DNA from 4 places in the Paenibacillus sp. J22P90 genome. Region 3 is predicted to be linked to each of the others. Evidence: a T-box and tRNA genes for the amino acid it is inferred to sense, from the RefSeq annotation. Region 3 holds a T-box; the other regions hold tRNA genes.
What was found. A T-box is a leader RNA that pairs with one kind of tRNA and senses whether it is charged. The one in region 3 lies ahead of argS (arginine--tRNA ligase), so its partner is inferred to be a tRNA-Arg.

Region 1 (5,177 bases), on a different contig from region 3:
TTTACGAATCGTCCAAGCTCTAACCTCTTGCACACCCGCTGTGAAATACGTGTACAAGCCAAGCTTTCTGTACGCTGCTTTGATTAATCTATTCAAGCCGGACTCTTGAAGTCCCAGCTCTTCCAGGAACATCGCTTTTTCTTCATCTTCCAGCTCAGCAATTTCGGATTCAACCTTCGCACTGATGGAAACGACTTCGTTGTTTTCTTTTTCAGCATAAGCTTTCACAATTTTAACGTATGCATTATCGTCCGCAGTTGCAACTTCATCTTCACTCACGTTTGCCGCGTAGAGCACTGGCTTCATCGTTAGCAAATGTAAATCGCGCACTAGAAGACGCTCGTCATCTGTTAAATCCAAGCTGCGTGCTGGCATATCATTATATAAGGCTTCTTTGATTCGTTCCAAACACTCAACTTCAGCTACAACTTTCTTGTCGCCGCCTTTAAGGTTTTTGCGTGAACGCTCGATCTTTTTATCAACCGACTCAATGTCTGCCAAAATCAATTCAAGATTAATCGTCTCGATGTCGCCAATCGGATCGACTTTCCCAGAAACGTGAGTAATATTATCATCCTCAAAACAACGTACAACATGCACAATCGCATCAACTTCACGGATGTGTGCAAGAAATTTATTCCCAAGGCCCTCGCCTTTGCTCGCACCCTTAACCAAACCCGCAATGTCAACGAATTCGAAGGCTGTCGGAACGATGCTCTTCGGCACCACGATTTCCACCAGCTTCTGCAATCTCTCGTCTGGTACTTCTACTACCCCAACATTCGGATCGATCGTACAGAACGGATAATTCGCAGATTCTGCCCCCGCCTGTGTAATTGCATTAAACAATGTCGATTTTCCTACGTTCGGTAGACCGACGATACCTGCTTTCAAAGCCATTGTCGTTACAACTCCTTAATTTTCGAAAATCATCCTTCTTATTATATAGTACTTGGAGGGCAAAAAAAAGCCTGCAAGCTATTGATTGGCTGCAGACTTTTTTTCCATTGCTTTTTTGAACTCGTCATCACGCTTCTGTTCGAAGTAAGTTGCGATCTGATTACGCAGGATAAACCCGCGCAGCGCATTGCTTTGTTCCTCTGGATAGCTTTCGAAAGTAGCCCCGTAATAGTAGCTGTCTTCCAGCTTTTCTTTCCGTATAATTTCCAACTTGCACGGCAGCTCAAAGCCTAAATCCAACTCGACTTGGAGGAGGCACTTTTTATGAAGAATCCCATCGATCATGGAGTTATCATTGATGGTAAACCCAATTCCATTCATTGAGATATTTTTAATCGCGAGTTCGATCGGATTTTCAAGGACATGCTGCTCTTTTTGTGTGATGTTTTGAAAACCGATAATTTGACCCGTATTTTTCACTTCTACCCGCGGGAATTCCCGCTTCTCCGAAAACTTTTTCCGATTCTCAGGTGGATTAATCACAATGAGTGAACCAGGTTCCCTCGCTACGACAGTTGTTTGAAAAACAAACAGACCCGATTTCGTATATAACGTCATTTTCGCTTTATCCCCAAGCTGAAACACATCATATTCCGGCATTTCAATCTCGATGATGTCCCCTTGCGCATAGGTAAGAATACCTGTCGACACGAAATCGTCCTTAGCCAGAACAGCTTTGGAATCGATCAATACTTCTGCATCATATCCTTCTTTACTCCCATACCGTTTCAACGCATCCTGTTTCATCGCCATGTGCACCAACACCTCTCCTTCTACAAATGGATTTTATACAACTTCTCCGCACAAAATAGACAAAGAGAGACTGCTCCATAATAAAGAAGCAGTCCCTCACCTTAATCAATTATTATGCATCGATTTTCGGTAACCAGGCTGCCATAGTTCAATAGAACCGTAGACCCTCAGCTTTGCGTCCTTGCTTTTCAACAAGTTTGCTATTGTCGAACCCTGCTATGTCATCGTATGTAAGATCGTCATTATGGTCTAAAAGACCCACTGTTATCACCATTATACGTAGCCCCTATATTTCTTTCAACTAAAATCCTTGCATGGGCGATGTTTTTATTGTATGAATGTGTAGTGGATGAAATATCCACAGGTTTATAAGTTATACACAATGTTATCCACAGCTTGTTAACAACGAATATTTGTTCTGTTTTTTATTCACATGTGGATAAAATATTATTGCGAGGTGTCCCCCTGTGGATGAACATATTCCCTGGATGCGAGAAGCGATTGGCGAGGCGCTAAAAGCTGAAGCTATCCGCGAAGTCCCGATTGGCGCAATCGTCGTCCATCAAGGTCAAATCATTGGCCGCGGCTACAATTTGCGTGAAACAACCCTAGATCCTCTTGCCCATGCCGAGATGATTGCCATTAAACAAGCGAGCGAGCATTTGCAGGCTTGGCGTCTGTTGGACTGCCAGCTCTATGTGACGCTGGAGCCTTGCCCGATGTGTGCAGGTGCGATTGTACAAGCGCGTGTTCCGCAGGTTATTTACGGTACAGTCGATCCGAAGGCTGGCTGTGCGGGGACGTTGATGAACTTGCTGCAGGAGGACCGGTTCAATCACCGTGTCGATGTGGTCAGTGGCGTTTTGCAAGAGGAGTGTTCGACGATGCTGACGCAATTTTTCCGGAAATTACGGGGAAAAGCTTAGGGGTTATGAGGGGCTTAAGGCCCCTCATTTTACTTTAATTGTATCGAACGAACGATGAAAAAGATGATCGTGCCAAACAGCATCAACAGGATGAAGCCCAACACCCACCAATTCAGATCGGCGTTGCCCTCCTTGGCGCTTTGGACAATAGACCATTCAATGAAGCCGAACAGAATCACAATCACCGCTTTTAAACTGTTCATAAATAAGCGAGCATTCTGGTATTGTTCACGGGCATTCTGAGGCGTAATCGACGTCGGATAATTGTACACGTGCGGGACATTGCTTAGGAGCGTCAAGCCAGCATAAACAATGATGCCTATGAGTGGCAAGGCAATTAGGCTCATTTTGTTCCCCCAACCATCGATCTCCCCTTTACCGTTAAAATGCGTCGGAATCCGCTCAGGCAGGTCCTGCCACACGTAGGCGACATAAGCGATTATACTTACGATGACTACAAGTGAGATGACATCAAGGATGGTTTCTGCTTTGGACTTGGGAAATTGAACCACGGGGCGATGCTCCATATGGCACCTTCTCTCTATGGGTTTAGTCATCGATTATGATGATTGCTTAACCTATTCTTTATTCACTGTATACTTTCCTTGCGAGATACCTTCACTTTGTCCTTGGGCTAAAATGGTTGCACCCCCAAAACATCTCATGTTAGAATGACGATACTATGCGCCCGTAGCTCAGCAGGATAGAGCAACAGTTTCCTAAACTGTAGGTCGTACGTTCGAATCGTATCGGGCGCGTATAGATGATCTTAAACCTTGATAATTCAAGGTTTTTTTGTTTTTTTCAGAAACGTATGGTAGCAATATGAACAACAGTCTGTGTCAAAATATATGTAGACTGTTGCCTAAACCTTATGAGACTGTTGGTATGCCTAGCTAATAGAATTATGTGTAACCTTCTTCTGGTCGATCTCAGGAGGATAAACTAATGTCTATTGGTATTAAATCGGATATCTTCATATTCATTAATTTCAACTGCTAATCTAAATCCTGTCTTCTTATAAGATGTTTCAATGCATGCTTGATAGGTTAGTTTCCACCGATTTTGATAATCTATAAACAGCCTACCTTCGTTGGGGTCATTCAATTGAAGGAGATGATGATATAAGAAAACCGTTTTCGAGTGCATCTCCGCTCGAAGTTTAGTTCGTATGAATAACGAGTATAGCTTTTAAAGAATCAGAACATGTTATTATTAGCCAGGGTTTGGTCAGAGGAATGTTGAGTCAATTGTAAACATCATACTATTTATATTGTTCAAAGGAGTGCGAGCGAAACTTTATGAATATCGAGGAAGAAAAAATTATACAATTGCACGATTGGTGCAAAAAGTTGCAATTTGACCATAGTATTAACACAAAAATGGGCACTCTGGCTTTTAATCCAGTACCAGGTCATTTTCACGTAAAAATATACACAGGTAAACCATATGGTGATGTTAAAACTATTAAGATTACGTATGGTGAAAAAATCAACAAATACTTGGTGCATGTCATTGATACTAACAACGGTATTAATTCTGATGATTATGTTGTAGTATCAAATACATTTGATGAAGTAACGAATGAGGTGTTAAGGCTCCTAAATACAAGACCTCTCTAAAACTCTTGGGATGCTACATAAGAACTTATACTGCCCATTGCATCTATTCAACATCATTCCGTAGCTCAGCAGGATAGAGCAATAGTTTCCTAAACTGTAGGTCGTACGTTCGAATCGTATCGGGCGCGTATTCGAATAACATTCACGTAAAAAAAGACGATAGCTAGTCGGATAATACCCGACTGCGATCGTCTTTTGTTTTAATCTACTAATACCAAGGATAGTATGGATAATAAGGGCGGTAGTATGGGAAAGGTCTGAAGAACGGAAAACCAAAAAGAAAAAACGGAAAATGCTGACGACGAAATCTGCGATATCTATAACCAAATGGTTGTCTACTAGGATCCATTTCCCTTTCCTCGCCACTAACCTCTTCTGGAACTAACATGGTGATGCCTTCCTCGTCCATACCATCGATGATTCCTTCCATTAGTGACCCGTCTCTCATTTGTGCGATAACATGGTAATTTAAATATTTTTTACAATGTGCTTTTACGTCGCCGCCTACAGGATTAGCTTGAATAGGATTTATTGCTGACACGCCTATCCCTCCTTTAACTATCATCAGGATATTCGCCTACTGTGAAAACTGTTACAGCTCTTAAACAACCACGAAGCATCGCCTTTTTGCATAATCTTTTTGACGTTGAGTTAGCAAAAGAAGGATAATAGAGGTATCACTGAATCGAAAGGAGTCTTCACTCCGATGACAACTCGCTCTATTTCTTCTTACCGCATCCCGCTCTTTTGTATAGTCACACTGCTCTTCTGGATGTCCATGTACACCAGCGTTCCGATTATGGCGCCTTATGTAGAGTTTCTCGGGGGAAGCCATCAGCTCGCTGGCTGGATTGTCGGCATGTATGGTATCTCGCAAATGCTGCTCCGTATTCCTGTCGGCATTATGTCGGATCGT
Region 2 (5,177 bases), on a different contig from region 3:
CATTTTAACGAATTGCCGATGCTTCCGAAAGAAGTTAAAGAAGTGGAAGGGCGCAAGCTGCTTGTGAGTGACAGCCCGGAAGAATTCACATCAAGCGGGATTCTATATCAAGACAATATTAACGGTAAAGCACGTTTGTACGCGGACCATATCAATGGCACGCAAAAGAAGATGACGATGGCGATTTTCGCAACGAATAATACGAATAAACCGATCACGATCAAAACAACGAATAAAGGCGAGGTCTATCCTTCTGTTTATGCGAATTTGATCGGCAGTGAAGCGTCGGTTGATTTCTTGCTTAACAATGTGTACACAGATGAGATGACGGTTCTGCCAGGGGCGAGCTACGTGTATGCGAAGCTGCCTGATTTCTACCCAGGTCAAGGTGTCAATTTGTTCTATGATGTTGAAACGGATGGCGAGCTTCAAATGTCCTTTATTGCTACAGATAAAATGCTAACGCCAACAACGGTAAAGGAATTGCCTTTACTCTCCTTTAACGGACATGTCCGCGGCTCATTCCCTGTCTCTGAGATTCAGTGGAAAATTGATGCAACGAGCTTCACGAAAGCATCTGTTTTAACGATTGGTGATAATAAGACAGATCCATTCGTCAAAGGCTACGACGTGATGCGTAAGTTGGATGTTGTGAATGGCGGGAACTATGGTGTGGTTTATAAAATTCATGCAGATAAGCCGCGTAAAATGGCTGTGATGATCATGGCTAGAGGCGGCGTGTTCAAGGGGCCGTTTAAAATCAATGGTGAAATCATGCCTGTACCGTATTCCGGTGTAATTACAGCATTTGATGGTTATCAAGTGCTAGCACGCACGACAGGGACCGAAGATGCGTTGGATATCGAGTTCACGCCTCCAGCAGGCTCAGCGTTCCCGATTGATTTAATTTTCTATCCGTTGGAAGATTTGAAATAGGCAACAAAAAAACCAGCCGATCTTCAAGCTCGAGTGAGCAAGAGGATTGGGCTGGTTTTTTCATTGTATAAAATTAGACGCGCTCGATGACTTTATCGATGAGTCCGTATTCGGCTGCTTCTTTAGCACTCATGAAGTTATCACGGTCTGTATCCTTCTCAATGCGCTCGAACGATTGTCCAGTGCGCTCTGCAAGGATGGTGTTCAGGTTGTCCCTCATTTTCAAAATGCGCTTCGCGCGAATTTCGATGTCGGAGGCTTGACCCTCTGCGCCGCCAAGCGGTTGGTGAATCATGACTTCGCTGTTCGGAAGCGCGTAACGCTTGCCTTTAGCACCAGCTGTGAGCAAGAAAGCACCCATGGATGCTGCCATACCAACACAGATCGTGGATACGTCTGGTTTGATGAACTGCATCGTGTCGTAGATCGCCATACCGGCTGTAATGGAGCCGCCTGGGCTGTTAATGTAAAGCGAGATATCTTTATCAGGATCTTGAGCGGCTAAGAAGAGCAACTGAGCAATGATGGAATTCGCCACAACATCGTTGACACCCGTGCCTAAGAATATAATGCGGTCCTTCAGCAAGCGAGAGTAGATGTCATACCCTCTTTCACCGCGCGCGTCCTGTTCGACGACCATAGGAATAAAACTCATGAGAATGACCTCCTTGGGGTTGGGTTACCTACTACCTAAGTTACATACTATTTACAGTATCTACAAGTATGATAACGAAAAAACCTCCGAAGGTCAAGAAAGGTCAAACTAAACGCAAAAAAAATCAGCTTCGGAGCTGACTTGGGGTTACTGCTCTATGAACTTGTTGTTCTGGACGCGCCCGAAAGGAATCGAACCTTTATCTCAGGCTTCGGAGGCCTACGTCATATCCATTGGACCACGGGCGCATAGTATAGAAAAAGTGAAGCAAGGGTTATTATAAGACAGCTATCCAGAAAAAGCAAGATGGTAAGCCCTTACAGACCCAATTGGAGAAAAATGTTTGAACAAACGTTGAATGTTGCGAAGGAATTGGTTATAATAAGAACTGTAAGTGCGAGAACAAAATTATGACTTGTGTAAGGAACTTTTTTTTCACCCGGGTGGGACGCAAAATGTATACCCGGGACATAAAACGTCCTACAATGGATCAGGAGCGGTAGAAGTCGTCCAATGAGAGAGATTCTAGACATTCAGAAACAGCTCATGCCTGATCTTATGGACATCATGAAGAAGCGCTACTCGATTCTGCAGCACATCTTAGTATCCGGTGTTGTCGGACGAAGGACGCTCGCGTCCTCACTCGACATGACAGAGCGCGTACTCCGTGGTGAAGTCGATTTCCTGAAGGAGCTTGGGCTTCTGGAATTTGACGCAAGCGGTATGAAGATCAGCGAGTCTGGTCGTCAGCTGCTGGAGGATATGCAGCCCATTATTAAGATGGCGTTTGGTCTGACAGACTTGGAAGACAGCATTGCGAAGGCTTTTCGCCTTACGAATGTGATTATTGTCCCAGGAGATTCCGACACCTCGGTATTTACGAAGAAGGAGCTTGGACGCGCTGGTGCGGCCGCCTTACGTAAATATGTAGCCAAGGATGATATCATCGCGGTAACGGGTGGTTCAACCATGGCGCAAATTGCTAATAACCTGGCGATATCTTCTTCCATGAAAGGCAGCTGGTTCGTCCCTGCACGCGGTGGACTTGGGGAAAGTGTGGATATGCAAGCGAACACGATTGCTTCCATTATGGCCAAGAAGACGGGCGGGAAATACCGATTGCTGCATGTGCCAGATCATCTTGGCGAAGAAGCGTATCAATCGCTGATCCAAGATCCGCAGATTCAGGAAGTTGTGAACGCAGTGCGCAGCTGTCGCATTGTTGTCCATGGTATCGGAGATGCTATGGTCATGGCACGCAGACGTAAAGTAGATAGCGAGACTACGAGCAGTCTGAAAGCCGATGGGGCGCTTGCTGAGGCGCTTGGTTATTATTTTGACCGCCAAGGAAATGTGGTTCATAAGATGCCGACCGTTGGATTACGGCTGGAAGATTTGCACCGGGTTGAAGTGGTCATTGGTGTCGCTGGCGGGAAGAGCAAAGGTGAAGCTATTGCTTCTGTGCTCAGACATGGGCAGGAAGATGTGCTTGTAACGGATGAAGCAGCCGCTTTGGAAATTATGAAGCATGTATAACGAAGAAGTTAGACATCATAACGTTTGCCCTTATCGGCTGCGTTTTGAAATATAAAAAATATGCAAGTAATCTTAGGAGGAACTGACTATGACAACAAAAGTAGGTATTAACGGTTTTGGTCGTATTGGTCGTAACGTATTCCGCGCAGCATTGAACAACCCAGATGTACAAATCGTGGCAGTAAACGATTTGACAGATGTTAAAACTTTGGCTCACTTGCTTAAATATGACACTACTCACGGTAAACTAGACGCTACAGTTGAAGCTGGTGAAGGCGAATTGATCGTTAACGGTCGTTCCATCAAGGTTTTTGCTGAGCGTAACCCTGGGGATCTGCCATGGGGCTCTGTAGGCGCTGAAATCGTAATCGAATCCACTGGTATTTTCACAGCAAAAGAAAAAGCAGCTCTTCACTTGAATGGCGGAGCTAAGAAAGTTATCATTTCCGCTCCAGCTACTGACGAAGATATCACAATCGTACTTGGTGTTAACGAAGACAAATACGATCCAGCTGCACACACAATCATTTCCAACGCTTCTTGTACTACTAACTGTCTAGCTCCTTTCGCAAAAGTGATCAACGATCAATTCGGAATCGTTAAAGGTATGATGACAACTGTTCACTCTTACACGAATGACCAATCCGTTCTTGACGTTCCTCATAAAGACCTTCGTCGCGCTCGTGCAGCTGCTGAGAACATCATTCCTTCTAGCACTGGTGCAGCAAAAGCAATCGGTCTAGTTCTTCCTGAGCTTAAAGGCAAATTGAACGGTATGGCTATGCGTGTTCCTACACCTAACGTATCCGTAACTGATTTGGTTGTTGAGCTTAAAGTTAACGTAACTGTTGACGAAGTAAACGCAGCTTTGAAAGCAGCTTCCGAAGGCCCTATGAAAGGCATTCTGAACTACACAGAAGATGCACTTGTATCCAGCGACTTCAATGGCGACCCAGCTTCCTCCACAATCGACGCTTTGTCCACAATGGTAGTTGGCGACAACATGTTGAAAGTTGTTTCCTGGTACGATAACGAGTGGGGCTACTCCAACCGCGTTGTTGACTTGGTAGCTTTCATCGCGAAAAAAGGTCTGTAATTTCATAATTAACACATAAAAACCACATGAAGGGGAGAAGCGATTCTCCTCTTTATGTGCGATTTACACATAGAAAATGCTAGAACCGACTTTTAGGAGGCTTTTACGATGAATAAGAAAAGTGTTCGCGATGTTGAAGTAGCTGGTAAAAGAGTATTTGTTCGCGTTGATTTCAACGTGCCTGTAGAAAACGGTCAAATCACCGACGATACACGGATCAGAGAAACACTTCCTACGATTAAATTCTTAGTAGAGCAAGGCGCTAAAGTTATTCTTGCAGCGCATTTTGGTCGTCCAAACGGACAAGTGGTGGAAGAGCTTCGTCTAACACCAGTTGCTGCGAAATTGGCTGAGCTTCTTGGTCAAAACGTAATCAAAGCGGATCAATCCGTTGGTGAAATCGTGAAAGCACAAGTGGATGCGCTTGAAAATGGCGACGTTCTTTTACTTGAAAACGTTCGTTTCAACGAAGGTGAAGAGAAAAATGATCCTGAGTTGTCCAAAGCTTTCGCGGATCTAGCTGATCTGTTCGTAAATGATGCTTTCGGTGCTGCTCACCGTGCACATGCTTCAACTTCAGGCATCGCAGCTTATATCCCAGCGGTTTCTGGTCTTTTGATGGAGAAAGAGCTTGATGTTCTAGGTAAAGCGCTGAACAACCCTGAGCGTCCTTTCACAGCTATCGTTGGCGGATCCAAAGTAAAAGACAAAATTGCTGTTATTGAAAACCTCCTGAACATTGCAGACAACGTCTTGATTGGCGGCGGTCTGTCCTATACATTCTTGAAAGCACAAGGCTATGAAATCGGTAAATCACTTTTGGATAACTCGAAACTTGATCTAGCACTTAGCTTTATTGCAAAAGCAAAAGAAAAAGGCGTGAACTTCCTGCTTCCAGTAGATATCGTTGTTACGGATAAGTTCAGCGCAGATGCGAACACGCAAATCGTTGAC
Region 3 (5,177 bases):
ATTGTAAAATGGAATTTCAGTAGCATGAAATGGATACGGGGTGCAGGCATGGCTATTAGCTTTACTAGTTCAATTGTCAGTCAGTTAAAAAAAGAAATCGCTGACCTAGAGAGCAAAAGTATGAACGAGAAGAAGAAAAAAGAACGAGCTCAAGCTAAAATGAAACAAATCCAAAGAGATATGAAATTAAGTCAATCCCATAGCGATTTGAGCAGTAAAATGACGCGAGTGAATAAGCTGCATGAAGAGATTAAAACAAGTGATCGTCTACAGCGAGAATTTGCTAAAGAATTAATCGCGAAGAAAGCTTCGTTGAAGCTTAATTTAGTCAAGGTGTCGAAGCAAGAGTAAACATCAAAGAGAACAAATCAAACCGCCCTGTTTGCAGGAGCGGTTTGTTCTTTGTTTACGGCTTCTTATGTTGAAATAATACGTAGCTCAGGCATATAAGTTCGCATATGTTTTTTCACCATCTCAAACTGCGATTTGGCATGCGTAAGCTGCTCATTGGTTAGCCTATCCATTGAAATAATTTGAAAGTGACGACTTTTCTGGCTATACGTATAGGTGGGAAGAAAGCTAGGTTGGGTGAGTTCAATCTTCTTGGTTCCATGTCTCGTAGTTTTATTGACCTCAATGGTTGCCATTCCGCCGATTTGCTTATACAGGTTGATTTGAGCCGAAATAAAGTTCCCTAGCGAATAGACGACGAACATGCGATGTCCATCCTTCCCAACTACCCAAGCAGGCGGTTGTAACACATGCGGGTGGTTCCCAATGATAATATGCACCCCAAGATCTGCAAGCTTTTGAGCTAAAATCGTTTGTTCGCTGTCAGGCCATCGTTGGTATTCCTTCCCCCAATGCAGGGCTACCACGATGACATCTGACAGAAGCTTTGCCTGTTCCACATCCCGTCGAATTTGCTCATCATCGATCCTGTTGATCAGAAACGGTTTTCCTTTCGGCGTTAAAATCCCATTCGTCCCGTACGTGTAACTCAAGAAGGCAAATGTAATCTCATTCTTTGTGATTGTCCTAATGTTGTCGCGGTCTTGCTGCGACTTAAATGCCCCTGTGTATGGTATTCCGAGGGTATCCCAGTAGGTAAGCGCACTTTGAATTACTTTTTCTCCTCTGTCCAACGTATGGTTGTTGGCTATCGTAACAATGTCTACCCCTGCAAATTTAAGCGCATCGCCGATTTCGTGAGGGCTGTTAAACGAGGGGTAACTGGATAGTCTCAGTTCCTTCCCGCCGATCATCGTTTCTTGATTGGCAACAAGTATGTCAGGTGCTTCTAAATAGCTCTTCACCCCTTGAAATATGGGCTTAAAGTTATAGGTGCCATCCTTCTGCTTTGCGTCTAGGTAAACTTTATCATGAATGAGAACATCTCCGATTGCGCCAAGTGTCACCTTGGAGACTCGCGGTTCTGTTGGTTTCGTTGTATTAGCATGAATTTGCGGAGCTGGCGTAACTGGCGTTGTGGGTAACTCGACAATGGGTAAAATTTGTTTCGTTTCGACTTGATACTCTTTTTTGGGCGTCACAGAAGTGCCTAAACATCCGCTCGCCAATAACAAAGTAGAAACAATCGCAGCAGTTCGCTTCATCACGAAAACCAGCTCCTTATGCGTCAATCCTAGTGTTGTCCAGTAGTATTCCCGCTAAGAAAATCTCTCATGAATGAGCATTATTACCAGTTCACCGCAAATTCGTAATTACACCGCCGCAATATTTAATGTCGTTAAATTTCTTCCGGAGCTTGTAATCCAATCAGCTTTAGTCCGTTGCGCAATGTAATTTGAACACATGTCACCAGAGCAAGTCGCGCTTCGCGCAAATGTGTGTCCTCCACAAGGATGTGACATGCATGATAAAAGCGGTTGAACGATTGCGCGAGATCGATAAGATAACGCGAAATAATTGAAGGCTCCAGCTTCACCATTGCCTGTTCGACTCTTTCTGTGAAGAGATAGAGCATTTTGATTACTGTGGTAGCTTCTTTATTTTCGAGCAAAGTACCGTCTAATACTGATTGTTGGGCGTCATACCCTTCTGCCTTATGAGCTTTGCGCAGCACACTGCAAGTTCTGGCGTACGTGTACTGAACGTAAGGTCCCGTTTCCCCATCAAAGTTAAGAGCTTCCTCCCAATTAAAATCAATATCTTTAATTCGATTGGCACTCAAATCATTGAAAATGACCGCCCCTACCCCAACTTGCTGGGCAACTAGTTCTTTATTCGTCAGACTTGGGTTTCTAGCCTCGATGACATCCTTAATCTTTTGAATGGATTGCTCCAGTAAGCTTTCCAGCTTGACCACATTACCTTTACGTGTCGACAAAGTTCCCCCTTCAATACTCACACGGCCAAATGCGACATGTTCAAGCTTGGACGCCCAGGCATAGCCCATTAATTCCACAACCTTGAAGCATTGTTGAAAATGCAAATTCTGTGCATAATCCGTCACGTAAATCAGCTTCGCGAAATCATACTTTTCCGCTCTGTAGATAGCTGCAGTTAGATCACGCGTGTGGTAAAGCGAGCTGCCATCCTTTTTCAACATTAAAGCCGGCGCCATGTCGTATTGATCTAAACGTACTAGCCAGGCTCCTTCATCCTCCTCCAACAGCTGCTTCTCTTTCAACTTTTGAATGACGGGCTGCATCTTGTCGTTGTAGAAGCTTTCACCTTGATAAGCATCGAATTGAACGCCCAACAGCTTATAAATCTTTTGAAATTCTGAGAGACTAATGTCTACGAACCACTGCCACAAAGCAAGTGCTTCTGTATCGCCATGCTCCATTTTTGTAAACCAAGCACGTGCTTGATCCTCTAAGGTTGGATCCTTCTCTGCTTCCTCATGGAACTTGACGTAAAGATGGAGAAGCTCCTCGATGGCACCGCTCATTACAGCTTCCTTACTTCCCCATTGCTGATAGGCGACAATCAGTTTCCCGAACTGTGTCCCCCAATCGCCTAAATGATTAATCCCCACACAGTTGTATCCTAAGAAAGAATGGATTTGATACAAAGCATTTCCGATCACCGTGGATCTAAGATGGCCAACATGAAAAGGCTTCGCAATGTTCGGAGACGAGTAATCAATGACCACCGGTTTACCTTGGCCCAGATTTTGCGATCCATAGTGTACGCCAGCTTGAAAAATATGCTTAATCAGAGATTCCGCGAAATTAGCTTTCTTAAGATAAATGTTCAGGTAGCCTGAAACAGATTCCATGTAGTCGATTTCTTCGTCTTGCAGCGAAGCTTTCAACTCCTCCGCGATTGCTTGCGGTGAATTACTTAATGCTTTACTCAGACGAAAACAAGGTAAAGATACGTCTCCTTTATCCGGATTTGTTGGATATTCCATCCAAGCAGCAATCTGCTGTGCGTCAAAGCCATTGAACAACGATGAGATTTTTTCGGCAAAATGATTTTTCACATGTAACATGGCCATTCACTCCCTTTTTCTGAAAATATAAAAAGCCCCCGTCTCTAAAAAGAGACGAGAGCTGAAAATTCCCGCGGTACCACTCTAAGTGTTAAACCTGTGGTTTAACCCCTCTGTTTCGTAACGGTCGACTGACCGGATTCGCCTACTAAAGTTCAGCAAACCATTTCCTGGGTCCGTTTCATTCATAACATCCGTACCGGCTTACACTGACCCGGCTCGCTGTGACTGTCTGTTAGGAATTACTGTCCCATTCATCAATATTTCGATATGAATTTTTGAATATTTTACAGGGGAATGAAGGGAATGTCAAGGGATATTTGCTCATAATCTAGCACTTTAGGTGATTGACGTTCTATAAAGCTACCTATCGCCACGTCATTCATTTATGTTTCAACAAACCGCAACACAGCACGACTATGATACTCAAAAATGTCCCTCGCTAATTGCTGATTAGGAAATCCGCGATGCAACAGCTTCAGCCCACCACAAGTCAAAGAAATATGATGATGAAATCGATAAAAGTGCATGCGATTATGATCCAAAGTTTCATTTGGAAAATAACGATAATAATCTCCAAATCGAAACTCTAAAAAACTATGCTCATGCTCGATGTCATAGAATTCAGCCCCTTCGATATCAATCAAGTATGGCTCTAGTCTCTCGTTTACTATTACATGATCCGGCCCCAGCTCTCCATTTGATATACTTTTCCATATATATCCCTCACGTTTCCATTCATTGTACTTATCATATCGCCTATTCGATGAAACACTTTTTCTCTAGCCATTTTATCGGGACTATGAAAATAAACTTCTGCTTTTTGTCCGTCTACGTACTCCACAAAAGCAAAGTCAAAAGGATAGCGATTTCTTTCCTTGTTTTGCATGTATATTTTGGGAGTTTGAATTCCTTTTTGGATTAAAAACTTGTTATTCATTTCGAACAAATCCGCCCCATAGGATTGCTCATGAATTTCCGATTTTTCAATTTCTTCGCGAAAAAAATTATTAGTAAGATCCCAAACATAGATCACGCATGAAAATCCATTCGTACAATCCAACTTAAAGACAACTTTTTGCGCACCACCTTGCATGGTAGTGATCTTTGAAATCAAATAACTAGAGCCAAAGATATTTGTCACGTACTCCTGTAAATCAGCAATTTCAAAATAATTCGTGTAATCCAATAAACAACACTCCATTCTTAGATCTGCTGATCAACTAGCTATGAGTATTCACAACCCAATCATCCAACCGCTGCCCGGAAACCGGCATCTCTCCCGTCTTAACCCACTGCACCGCTTGCATTACGAGTGGTGATGCATTATCCAATGTAACATCACTAAGTGCTACCCAACACGCCCCTAATGAATCTTGTCCTTCAAATACTTCCGGTTTCGTCGATATATGCCCACCTACAAATTCAACAGAAAATAATAGCGCAACATGATGAATATGTGTGGTTCCCATTTTTGGGAGCACATATGGAACTACATAGTCGCCGATGCCAATATTCTTTTTAACAAGCAGCTCTAAGCCAACTTCCTCTTTGATCTCCCGTCTTAATGCCTCAAGTACAGTTTCAGCGGGCTCAATTGTACCTCCTGGCAGGTCGAACCGCCCTGTGTAGGGGCCTCCGTTTTTATGAATCACGAGAAGTTTTCCTTCTAACTCACAAATTGCATAAACGCCTAAATGTCGATGCCACTTCT
Region 4 (5,177 bases), on a different contig from region 3:
AATGGTACGCCTTGGGGGGCTTGCTGCTCAGGTTGCCGACTGCTGGGAATGGAGCTATGAAGTAAGTGTTTTAGATAAAGGCAACATTCAAAATAGGTTTCAAGATTGTGTATTGGCCACGCGACCTCTGATGAATGAGCTTGAGATGGAGTATGAAATTAACTGCCAAGAGTTACGAATGGAACAAACACAAGATCAGTTTAGGGAAGCCCTTCCCGTGCATCTTCGCGGCAGCAGGCTGCTGATTGTGGAGGATGATGGCGTTTTAAGGGCTTATTTGTCTCGTAAACTCAGGTTGGAAGGCTATCTAGTCGACGAAGCATCGGATGTGGATTCAGCGATTAAGCTGCTTAGAGGAAATGATTATCAATTAATTACGATTGATCTGATGATGTACCCTTACAGCGGTTATGAGATTTTTGAGGTTTTAAAAGAAGATCCCATGATCAAATGGCTTCCCATGCTGGTGCTGTCAGGGCGCAACGAAATGAAAGATGTGACCCAATGCTTTCGACTAGGGGCAGATGATTATGTCACCAAACCTTTTCGCTATGAAGAATTAAGCGCACGTATTCAGCGGCTAATTCTACGGCATAAAGAGTTTGCACTCATGGCGTTTAGCGATCCGTTGACAGGCATTCATAATCGGCGGTATTTTGACCTGCAGCTCCAAGTCGAAGTGAATCGTGCACAGAAATATGGTGAACCTTTAACCATGGTTATGCTCGATATCGATTTCTTCAAAAAAGTTAACGATAATTATGGCCACCCAGTTGGTGACCTTGTTCTTCAGAGCTTTGGCTGCTTGCTGCAGAATAGCTTGCGTGCTACGGATATTCTTGCGCGTATGGGCGGCGAAGAGTTTGGTGTCATCATGCCGAGAACTACGGATATGGAAGCGGAAAAAGTAATTAAAAGCATCCTCGAGCGGGTCCGAAACGAACCAGTTGCCAACAGTGAAAATGCGGAATACTTCATCACCTTTTCTGCCGGCATTGCGCCTTGGATGGCCAGCAAGTCGATTCAGCAGTGGCATCAAATCGTAGATTATGCCTTGTATAAAGCCAAGCGAACAGGAAGGAACCGCATAGCCGTGACATCCTTCGGAGCAGCAGAAAAGCAGCAAATCGTGACTGACGAGCCTGTCCAGCAGTCGAAGACGATATTGGTTGTTGACGATGATCGGACGATTCGTACGATGATCGCAGATCGGTTTAGAAAAGAGCCGTACAGGCTTATTGAAGCTGCAGATGGGGAGTCGGCGTATCAGATCTTGATTGAACAGCAGCCAGATATGTGCATCTTGGACTGCATTATGCCGGGAATGAGCGGCTTCGACGTTCTTGAACGTATGCAGCATGAAGGGACACGTCCAGCCAAAACCAAGATCATGCTGCTTTCTGGCAGACAGAAAGATGAAGATGTAAAGAAAGGATTTCAGCTTGGGGCAAACGCCTATATGTTTAAACCGTTCTCAATTATCGATGTGGAAATGAAGGTTAGTGAGTTGCTATTTTAGTGTTGGGTTTCTGTTGCCGGAGATACGGAACGAGGTTCCGCTATTTAGGCAGATAAGGGTGATTTCAAGAAGTTACGGAACGTGAGGCCGCTATTTCGGGCAAAAAGGCTTATCTGGCCTCGATGACGACCGAATAGAGGAACTGTGTTCCGTAACTTTTTAATTTGTGTAGTTTTGAGGGAAATAGGGGAACCACGTTCCGGATGGTCGCGCCGCGAGCAAGGTTTTCTAAACAACAAAAAAGACCGCGATTTCTCGCGGTCTTTCCTTTACAACCAACGTCCCAGGAGGGATTCGAACCCCCGACCGCACGCTTAGAAGGCGTGTGCTCTATCCAGCTGAGCTACTGAGACATACCTCACTTCTTACCGCCTGGACGTGATCCGTTTGGCGAAGCAAGAGTTAATATATCACAACGTATAATGCGAGTCAACCATCATTTAATAAATATTTTTGCAATCATTGGAGTGATAGAGTAAACTGGCACAAGCGAGACCACGAACAGAGGTGATTCGATGTCAGACCCTACGCCAAACAATGTCATTCTTTTTCCTAAAACCGTACAGTTCTATGAAGACGAGTTAACGAAGCTGCTGCGCTCCGAGCAGTACAGAGAAGCCCTCGAGATTCTCACTTACCTACTTCAGTTTCCGAGTGTTGATATGAATAAAACCGATCAATGGGAAGCATTGCGCCACTGGCTGCTCACCATGTTTCCGGAAACGATGTTCCCATCCTCCGAGACTGAGGAAGAGGATTCTGCGGAAGAATCCGCTTTATTGAGGCAGTACATACATGAGAAGGCAGCTTCAGATGATGGCGCTTTTGTGAAGAAGCTCCAAACGATGCTCCAAGAAGGATCACTGGAGGGGCAAGTTAGTGCCCTAGAACAGCTTGCTTATATCGAGCAGCCTGAGGTCATTCAATTCGTGAGGAATTGGCTTTGCGAGAGGCCAAGACATCCGCATCTGCAATTTAAAGCGCTTCAGACGCTTAAACAAATGGGTGAGCACGGTTACATTGAGTTCCCTAAGAATGGTAAAACCGTTCTCGTCGAAATCGAGGAGACGCCGCTTACGGCGGAGGATTTTCCATTGCGGATTCGTGATATGATTCGCAGAGTCGGGGACATTAGTGAAATAAGCCAGCCTGACTTTGTCTACTTTGCGACTCAGACTTGGCAGGAGTTTCTGGCCTACGCGTATGGCACATCCATTTACACAGAGCTGTTAAGAACAGAAGAAAGTGCGGTAGACGTGTGGGCTTCCGCGCTGCATGCGATTTTGCAAGACAAGCTTTTCGGCACGGTTGATCGAGATGAGTTGCTAGAAACCTATGGCATTGTGGATGAGATGACGCTGCAATGGAAGCGGGCGCACAACGTGCTCAGCGCATTTGTGAAGCAATTTAGCCCTGATCCGAGCTAAGAACAAAGCTGGGTTGAAATGAAAAAGTTATATGGTATAATAGAATGGTTATAATGAGCATAACGTGAAAAATATATGTCATGGTACATTTTTGGAGGGGAAGGCATAAAATGAAAGCAAGTTGGGAAAAAATAGAGAAGAACGTAGGCGTTCTTGAAGTTGAAGTTGGGGCAGAGCGCGTAGCAGATGCTTTGGATAAAGCATTCAAAAAGGTATCCGCGAAAGTGAATGTTCCAGGATTCCGTAAAGGGAAAGTGCCACGTTCTATCTTTGAAGCTAAATTCGGTGTTGAAAGCTTGTATCAAGATGCACTAGATATCATTCTGCCAGTAGTTTACGTAGAAGCGATTGAAGAGGTTAAAATTGAGCCTGTTGATCGTCCTGAAGTAGATGTTGAGCAATTTGGTAAAGGTCAAGTCTTGAAGTTCAAAGCGAAAGTAACAGTTAAGCCTGAAGTAACGCTTGGCGATTACAAAGGTATCGAAGTAGAAGCGGTTAACGCTACTGTTTCTGAGCAAGAATTGAATGAAGAGCTTACACGTTTGCAACAACGTCATGCTGAGTTGGTTGTTCTTGAAGAAGGACAAGCTGCTAGCGGCGATGTAGTTATCATCGATTTCGAAGGATTCGTTGATGAAGTAGCATTCGAAGGCGGTAAAGCAGAGAAGTATTCTCTTGAGCTTGGATCCAACTCCTTCATCCCAGGTTTTGAAGATCAACTAGTAGGTCTTGGTAAAGGCGAAGAGAAAGAAGTTAACGTTAGCTTCCCTGAAAACTACCACTCCGAAGATCTTAAAGGTAAAGCAGCTGTGTTTAAAGTGAAACTTCACGATATCAAACGCAAAAACTTGCCTGAGCTTGACGATGAGTTCGCAAAAGACGTAAGTGAGTTCGATACGCTTGCTGAGTACAAAGAAGAGCTTCAAAAACGTATGCAAGAACGCAAACAAAAAGATTCCGAAGCTGCTCTTGAAACAGCAGTTGTTGAGAAAGCTGCTGCTAACGCAGAAGTTGAAATTCCAGGCGCGATGGTTGAAGCTGAGCTGGATATCATGGTAAAAGAATTCGAAAGACGTCTTCGCTCCCAAGGCATGACGCTTGAAATCTACTACCAATTCTCAGGTCAAGACGAGAGCGCATTGAAAGAACAAATGAAAGAAGATGCTGAGAAGCGTGTTCGTAACAACCTTGTTCTTGAAGCGATCGCAGCTGCAGAAAAATTCACAGTTTCCGACGAAGAAGTTGACGCGGAACTTGAGAAGTATGCACCATCTTACCAAAAAACAACAGCTGAGCTTCGTACGCTGTTTGCTTCCAACGGATCTCTTGAAGGTCTTAGCAACGATCTAGTTATCAGAAAAACGGTTGATTTCTTGCTTGAAAATAGCAAGCATGTTTCCGCAGCCGTGTAAATAAGGTAAGTAAAGGCACGTACGCAAGCAACGTGCCTTTCTTTTACCCTAATTTACGTCCCAACTCCTTAGTACATACGTATTACCGCTTACATAGCTGATTTTCAGAAAAATGACATTGTTGCCCAATCGTGTTAAACTGTAATTGAATCTCAAGTGAGAGAACATGGCGCTTGCCGCAAAAGGAGTTGGTACAATGAGTCTTATTCCTATGGTTGTAGAACAAGAGGCTCGTGGGGAACGTTCCTACGATATCTACTCGCGTTTACTTAAGGACCGCATAATCTTCATCGGGACCGCTATTGATGACGATGTGGCTAATTTGGTCATTGCCCAGCTGCTCTTTTTATCCGCCCAGGACCCTGAAAAAGATATTCACTTATATATCAACTCACCTGGTGGGTCTGTTACGGCTGGAATGGGTATCTTCGATACCATGCAGTTTATTAAACCGGATGTATCTACGATTTGTGTAGGTATGGCCGCAAGTATGGGTTCTTTGCTTTTGACAGCAGGAGCCAAAGGTAAGCGATACGCGCTGCCGAATGCAGAAGTAATGATTCACCAACCGCTCGGCGGTGTTAGAGGTCAAGCAACGGATATCAAAATCCATGCGGATTGGATTATCAAGACCAAGCATAAACTCAACCAGATTTACGTGGACCGAACGGGACAGCCGCTTGAAAAGATCGAAAGAGACACCGACCGAGATAACTTTATGAGCGCTGAAGAAGCGAAGGCATACGGGTTAATCGACGAGGTTATCACTCGAAACGACTTGAAATAAAGGAGTGATCCCATGTTTAAATTTAACGATGA

Region 1: it encodes a tRNA-Arg, which carries the amino acid that the T-box ahead of argS (arginine--tRNA ligase) is inferred to sense. The anticodon was not compared.
Region 2: it encodes a tRNA-Arg, which carries the amino acid that the T-box ahead of argS (arginine--tRNA ligase) is inferred to sense. The anticodon was not compared.
Region 4: it encodes a tRNA-Arg, which carries the amino acid that the T-box ahead of argS (arginine--tRNA ligase) is inferred to sense. The anticodon was not compared.

The regions. Positions count from the first base shown of each region.
Region 1 covers NZ_JCAUAY010000011.1:164,809-169,985, forward strand. Annotated here, with positions in the region: gene ychF (redox-regulated ATPase YchF) at 1-900, opposite strand, end outside; gene AC58UX_RS28105 (PilZ domain-containing protein) at 979-1,713, opposite strand; cyclic di-GMP riboswitch class I at 1,839-1,925, opposite strand; gene tadA (tRNA adenosine(34) deaminase TadA) at 2,202-2,639, shown strand; gene AC58UX_RS28115 (DUF1648 domain-containing protein) at 2,669-3,151, opposite strand; tRNA gene AC58UX_RS28120 (tRNA-Arg) at 3,324-3,397, shown strand; gene AC58UX_RS28125 (hypothetical protein) at 3,941-4,261, shown strand; gene AC58UX_RS28130 (hypothetical protein) at 4,470-4,802, opposite strand; gene AC58UX_RS28135 (MFS transporter) at 4,968-5,177, shown strand, end outside.
Region 2 covers NZ_JCAUAY010000008.1:304,459-309,635, reverse strand. Annotated here, with positions in the region: gene AC58UX_RS25195 (stalk domain-containing protein) at 1-936, shown strand, start outside; gene clpP (ATP-dependent Clp endopeptidase proteolytic subunit ClpP) at 1,010-1,591, opposite strand; tRNA gene AC58UX_RS25185 (tRNA-Arg) at 1,768-1,839, opposite strand; gene AC58UX_RS25180 (sugar-binding transcriptional regulator) at 2,105-3,127, shown strand; gene gap (type I glyceraldehyde-3-phosphate dehydrogenase) at 3,216-4,223, shown strand; gene AC58UX_RS25170 (phosphoglycerate kinase) at 4,332-5,177, shown strand, end outside.
Region 3 covers NZ_JCAUAY010000004.1:308,210-313,386, forward strand. Annotated here, with positions in the region: gene AC58UX_RS15645 (hypothetical protein) at 25-351, shown strand; gene AC58UX_RS15650 (CapA family protein) at 417-1,616, opposite strand; gene argS (arginine--tRNA ligase) at 1,751-3,463, opposite strand; T-box leader at 3,511-3,730, opposite strand; partial or broken gene AC58UX_RS15660 (aminoglycoside phosphotransferase family protein) at 3,850-4,607, opposite strand; gene AC58UX_RS15665 (NUDIX hydrolase) at 4,687-5,177, opposite strand, start outside.
Region 4 covers NZ_JCAUAY010000001.1:81,181-86,357, forward strand. Annotated here, with positions in the region: gene AC58UX_RS00360 (response regulator) at 1-1,519, shown strand, start outside; tRNA gene AC58UX_RS00365 (tRNA-Arg) at 1,799-1,872, opposite strand; gene AC58UX_RS00370 (hypothetical protein) at 2,035-2,946, shown strand; gene tig (trigger factor) at 3,057-4,358, shown strand; gene clpP (ATP-dependent Clp endopeptidase proteolytic subunit ClpP) at 4,555-5,145, shown strand; gene clpX (ATP-dependent protease ATP-binding subunit ClpX) at 5,158-5,177, shown strand, end outside.